2 linked regions of the Methanolacinia paynteri genome follow. The protein of the gene in region 1 binds, or shares a complex with, the protein of each later gene. Links are inferred from orthologs where the notes say so. Each region holds a gene or a part of one and is shown on either strand. Other genes may lie near its edges. The genes, in order: METPAY_RS06740 and METPAY_RS07335.

The links.
Region 2: METPAY_RS06740 (region 1) and METPAY_RS07335 share a complex: the UniProt entries of both Methanocaldococcus jannaschii proteins name them as parts of the 30S ribosomal subunit. The link is inferred for Methanolacinia paynteri from one-to-one orthologs.

The regions. Positions count from the first base shown.
Region 1 is NZ_KN360930.1:104,838-107,846, forward strand. The notes cover bases 244-2,998. They hold METPAY_RS06740 (30S ribosomal protein S8e), read left to right. Parts: upstream 244-1,309; coding sequence 1,310-1,687; downstream 1,688-2,998. Other genes in these bases: METPAY_RS06730 (signal recognition particle subunit SRP19/SEC65 family protein), read right to left, coding at 244-521; hypB (hydrogenase nickel incorporation protein HypB), read left to right, coding at 532-1,179; METPAY_RS06745 (hypothetical protein), read left to right, coding at 1,902-2,270; METPAY_RS06750 (DUF2240 family protein), read left to right, coding at 2,274-2,738; METPAY_RS06755 (30S ribosomal protein S6e), read right to left, coding at 2,745-2,998. Also shown: METPAY_RS06725 (histidinol phosphate phosphatase domain-containing protein), read right to left, coding at 1-200; more of METPAY_RS06730, read right to left, coding at 207-243; more of METPAY_RS06755, read right to left, coding at 2,999-3,009.
Region 2 is NZ_KN360931.1:72,273-75,400, reverse strand. Bases 150-3,023 are described here. They hold METPAY_RS07335 (30S ribosomal protein S19e), read left to right. Parts: upstream 150-1,298; coding sequence 1,299-1,748; downstream 1,749-3,023. Other genes in these bases: METPAY_RS15290 (50S ribosomal protein L31e), read left to right, coding at 2,875-3,023; METPAY_RS15295 (50S ribosomal protein L39e), read left to right, coding at 2,716-2,868; METPAY_RS07325 (DUF7411 family protein), read left to right, coding at 2,109-2,702; METPAY_RS07330 (DNA-binding protein), read left to right, coding at 1,765-2,112; METPAY_RS07340 (YhbY family RNA-binding protein), read left to right, coding at 817-1,056. Outside these bases: more of purN, read left to right, coding at 1-149; more of METPAY_RS15290, read left to right, coding at 3,024-3,128. UniProt on the Methanocaldococcus jannaschii protein: May be involved in maturation of the 30S ribosomal subunit.

The sequences.
Region 1 (3,009 bases):
CCCGTGACCAGCCTTATTCCGTACTCGTCAGCTGACCTCCTGACGGATTCCGTCATTTTTATGATCTGGGAAATGTTCGACCTGTCGGCATGATCGGTAATCCCTATGATATCATATCCCAAAACAGAAGCCCTCCGGATAAGTTCGGTCGGAAGGAGCTCCCCGTCTGAATGAATGGTATGCGTGTGAAGATCGTACATGTCCGCTCAGTTACCTTCCGACAATTTCTCTGCTATTTTTTTTATCAGTATTTCTTTTGAACCTTTCCAAGATACAATGATCCGTCCGCCTTTTTCTGTCCAGTGGGCCGGATGTTTGCTCTCCTCGGTTCTTGCCGAAAGACCCGCCTTTTTTGCTGCTTTATAGATGTTCTGGGTATCCGGTTTGGTGATTCCGGCGGATACCGGCACCCTCCTCCCTTCGCTTCTCTTCAGTTCCTTATTGAAATAGCAGGGATAAAGGATTCGTTCATCTTCCATGATTACTGTTTGATCAGTGAACCTAATAACAGGTATGATCATACCTCTATCCATGCATCACGTTGACGTGAGTATTGAAAAGGATATTTTTGAGGCAAACAACAGACTCGCACATAAAAACCACCATCTTTTAAAGGATCACGGAATTCGCGGGTTTGACCTTTTGGGGGCGATCGGTTCGGGGAAAACCTCCCTTATAGAAAGAATTGTGCCCGAACTCGTAAAGCGTGGGCTTAAAACAGGTGCGATTGCAGGAGACGTCTGGGGTGACGACGACTTCCAGCGGATTGTGGCGACCGGTGCAAAGGCTGTTAATGCTAATACGGGTAAGGAGTGCCATCTTGATGCCCATATCGTAGAGCATGCACTCGAGCATCTCCCCCTCGATGAGATTGACATCCTTTTTATTGAAAATGTCGGAAACATGGTGTGCCCAACCGATTTCGCCCTCGGTGCAGAGAAACGTATAGTGGTTGTGAGCACGACAGAGGGCGACGATGTCGTCAACAAACATCCCATGATGTTTCGCGGGTGCGATATCGCTGTAATCAACAAGGTGGATCTGGCGGAATACGTCGGATGCAATGTCGAGAGAATGGTTGATGACATCGCGAAATATAATCCTGTAATGCCTGTATTTAAGACAAATCTTAAGACAGGGGACGGGATTTCGGAACTCACCGAAGAGATCCTGAAATGATCTCCATCCGGTGTTTTGCGGTGGAGTTAAATAACTAAAAATTGAATATATATAGCACTTCAGTTGACTGCGGGAAAAGCGTTATCAGCTTTTTCCTGTTGACGAGATAGTAATAGATATAGGTGTATCAATGCTTTGGCAAGGAAGATCCGTAAGGAAAGTAACGGGCGGTCGTGTCCGTCTCGTTCGTGGTAAGAGAAGAATTGAAGTAGGCAGGGCTCCGGCAGACACTCACATCGGCGAGGTTCGCTACAAGGTGATCAGGACCCATGGCGGAAACTACAAGATGAGGGCTCTTCGTGCACAGTTTGCAAGTGTTTCAAACCCGAAGACCGGCGAGACAAAGAAGGTTATGATTGAGACCGTGGTCGAAAACCCGGCAAACCCGAACTACGTCCGTCGTAACCTTTTGACGAAGGGCGCAATCATCAAGACAGAGCTTGGAAATGCAAGGATCCTGTCAAGGCCCGGCCAGGACGGCACAATCAATGCCGTTCTGACTGAATAATTTTTTTGTGTCGTTTTTCTTTTATCAATTTTAAATTCTGTACGTGCTCGAAACATACGTTTCATGAACGTTTCATCGTAAAATCACTTCGTGATTTATCCTCAAAACAGTACAGGAATCATTCGATTCCTGCACATTTTTATAGGAACCAAACAATTCTGTACTTATGCGTAGAGTATACTTCCGCTTTCCTCTCAGGTGTGATCTTGATTTTGTGGCAGAAGAGCCTTTTATGACTGTCATCAGCAGAATCGGATCTTTCGACGGAGAACACATAACGAAAAAAGTCGGGGACGAACTGGTAAAACTCGATCTGCAGGTTTTTGTTGCAAAGGATAAGACGGGTTTCGATAAGATTGAAAATATTCCCGGATTCTATGACACGACAACTGATACTGTGGATTTCAGGATTATGTTCAACGAGACGATCCTCACCGGTGAGAGGAGAATCCCACGCTCAACAACTTCATTTCTGGTAAAGGTTGAAGAGAAGGGGATGGCCTGCGACTGCTATATCGCAAAGGAAGGGGTTGCCGGCAATGTCGATGCACTCGACCTGAAGAACCTGATTCTCGGGAGGTAGACTTTGACTCTTCAAATGACGATTGCCGCACCGTTCAGGAACATGGGCCGTAACCGTCTGAAGAAGTCCGAAATCGTTTTTTATCTCGCTATCGATCGCCACTGGATGAATCGCGAGCAGGCGGAGAAGGTGATCTCTATGGCGGATGCAGAGGGCCTGATCAGGAAAGAGGGAGACTATTATTCGATACCTGAGGAGTTTTCAAAAATAGACATACCTCTCGGCTATAAACCGTCGTCCGAGATATTTGAAAAAAAGGACCCTGTCGAATCCCTTGCCGCCGCCATTGCGGAAAAGAACGGGATCGAGATAAATGCAGTAATCTCGGAGATGAATGTACTCATGGAGGATGAGTTCGACGGCAACCTCCTTCCCGAGGCTGCGATAGTCATACTTGCAAGAGAATACGGGGTCGGCTTTGAAGAATATCTTGATGAATTGAAGAAAAGTATTGGGAAAATAGATTAATCTTTTTTACTCCGCAGCTTCTGCGGGCTGTTCTTCGGGCTCGAAGTAGGACTTGAGATCCTTTGAACCGTATTCAACGACCTTTGCATTGATCTGGACGAAGTCTCCGGTGATCTCGGATGCCCTGATGGTCTTTCTCATGCGCTGACCGTCGTATGTGGGGTGGAACCCTGTACTCTCGGAGAGAAGGAGTCTTCTTTTGCCTGCACCGGGAAGATCCTTTCTTGCCGGAATTCCTGTTCTGTCTGTTGCGCCGGTGATCTCGATCGAG
Region 2 (3,128 bases), on another replicon or contig:
GAAAGAGCCGAAAAAGCAGGTATACCGGTAAAAGTTATCGATTTCAGCAGTTTCGGGTCCCGAACTGATTACAATTCGGCGCTTCGCAGGAGGATGGAAGAGACAGGTGCAGACCTTTTCGTCCTGGCCGGGTATATGAGGCTTCTCGACGATGATACCGTCAGGCAGTTTCCCGGAAAGATGATAAATATCCATCCGGCTCTTCTTCCGTCGTTTAAGGGTCTTCACGCCCATAAACAGGCGATAGAATACGGCGTAAAAATTTCCGGTTGTACAGTGCATTTTGTGGACGAAGAGATGGACCACGGAGCAATAATTGCCCAAAGTCCCGTTCCCGTAATGGACGATGATACCGAGGATTCCCTCGCAGAAAGAATCCTGAAAGAAGAGCACAAGGCGCTCCAGAGATCCGTTGCCCTGTTCTGTGAAGACCTGCTGAGGATAGAGAACAGGAAAGTAAAAATTCTTTCCGCTAAGAAAGACTGATACCATATTGTCACAACTTATGGCACCACGCAGGAATAAAAACACGGAAAGAAAGATCGCGGAAGAGAGGATCGAGAGACTGTTTGAAGCCGCTCACGCAGTCTATGAAAAAGATCCGTCACTTTCCGGCAGGTATGTAATTCTCGCGATAAAGATCGCGATGAAATACAGGGTGAAGATACCTGACCGTTACAGGCACAGCTATTGCAGGAAATGCTTCAGCTTCTTCTCACCCGGAAACAACACAAGAACGAGAATAAACAGCGGAAAAGTCACACTTACCTGCACGAACTGCGGGTATATCAGGAGATATCCGATAAAGGAAAGAAGATGAAGAAGGAAGAGAAGACTGCAGGACTGCAGCAGCTGAAAGCTACGGTATGGATTGGCAAAAAAGGGATCACAGAGAGCACAATAGATGAAATCAAAATGCAGATTAAGGAGAGAAAGATCATAAAGATCAAATGGCTCAGAAACAGCGAGGTCGATCCTGAAGAAGTTGCCAGGATGGCAGGTGCCGTATTAATACAGAAAAGAGGGAGGACGATGATTCTCTCGAAAAATAAATAATAATCACAAGAGCAACTCTATCAAAATCTCTTTTTGGAAAATATATAATAGCTAACCGGTCAAATATATAGAGACTGCTAATTTGCTTATGGAAATTATCTGACGGACGGGAATTAAAAGTGGATTTCCATTCCCGTCGAATTGTCCCGGAAACAGTTGTTTCAGGATATTTCCAGTGAAAAAATCATGCTTTTGAAAGACAAGGCATGGTCTCTTTAGCATCATTTAGAGAGTGGTTGAAAATGACAACTGTATATGATATCCCACCGGATCTTCTTATCAGAAAAGTGGCTGGCGAGCTCAAAGAGCTTGACACGATAGAAGCTCCGGAATGGGCAGGATTTGCAAAGACAGGCGTCCACAAAGAGATGCCTCCGAAAGATGAAGACTGGTGGTACATACGTGCGGCATCACTGCTTCGCAGAGTGTACATCGACGGTCCCGTAGGAGTCCAGAGACTCAGGTCCTTCTACGGCGGAAAAATGGACAGGGGCTCGATGCCCTCAAGTTTCAGGAAGGGATCGGGATCGGTTACACGCAAGATCCTCCAGCAGCTTGAAACGGCCGGGTACATTGAGAACACACCTGAAGGAAGGAGAGTATCCCCTGCAGGCAGGTCATTCCTTGACGGCGCAGCAAACAGCCTGAAGGAAACTGTTGCCGAATCAATTCCGGCAATAGCAAAGTACTGAAAGGAGAGTTAAAAAGATGGTTGACGACGAACTTGCGGAAATTCGCAGAAGAAAGATGCAGGAGCTTCAGAGGCAGCAGATGGACCAGCAGGGAATGGAGGAGGAAATGGCCCGCCAGAAACAGGCTGAAGCCCAGATGCATATGATGCTTATGAAGATCCTCGAGCCAGAAGCCCGGGAACGTTTAAACACCATCAAACTGACAAAACCGGAATTCGCGCAGGCTGTGGAGCAGCAGCTGATTATGCTTGCCCAGAGCGGCCGTATAAGAGATCGAATCAGCGACGAACAGCTTAAGACGATCTTAAACCAGCTTATTCCGAACAAAAGAGAGATTAACATCACTCGTAAGCATAAACTATGAAAGCCGGAATACTCTTCAGCGGAGGAAAGGACAGTTCTCTTGCGGCCCTCATGATATCAAGGGATTACGAAGCCGAACTGAATACATTCGTATTCGACGGCGACAGAAAGATCCCGAGTGTCGAAAAGGCAGCTGAGGCTTTAGGACTTCCGCTTATTAAAAGAGTATTTGACGAAGGACTGCTTGAAAAAGTAATGGAGATGATGGTAAATGACGGATTCCCGAACTCTGCCATCAACCTTGTTCACAGGAGCGCCATCTGTTCCCTCTCAGGGGAATACGATGTTATAGGGGATGGAACGCGGCTGAATGACCGTGTTCCTATGCTTGATTACGCCGAAGTGCAGAGCATAGAAGCGAGATATCAATGCGCCCTCGTGCGGCCTCTGCTTGGATATGGAAGACGTGAAGTAAACCACCTCGCTGGTAAATATTTCACCGTCGAATACGGTGAAACAGGTACCATCGAGAACGGCGATTACGAAAACGAAATCCGAACAGCATTCAGTGTTCAAGGCCTCGATCCTTACGAAATATTTCCCAGCCACCATGAGCAGTCACTCGTTACCGGAAAGGCATTACGGAGCTAAGGGGTGTGTAAAAATGAGTAAAGTAACCAAAGCGAGAAAAATAAGACTTGCAAAGGCATGCGAACAGAACAGGCGCGTGCCGGCATGGGTAATGATTAAGACGAAGAGGCATGTTGTATCCCATCCCAGGAGACGCAACTGGAGAAGAAGCAAACTGAAGGTGTGATGAAAAATGGCAGATATCTTAAAGGAACAGATCTATGTCATACCGCTTCGTGATGTCAAGAGAGCACCGCGGTGGAAGAGGAGCCCCAGAGCAATGAAAGAGATCAGGGAATTCCTTGCAAAACACATGAAAAGCGAAGACATCAAAATCGACAAGAGCATCAACGAAAAGATATGGGAACACGGATGTGAAAAACCCCCAAGAAAGATCCGCATCCGTGCAATGAAATTCGAGGACGGCCAGGTTCAGGCTGAACTTGC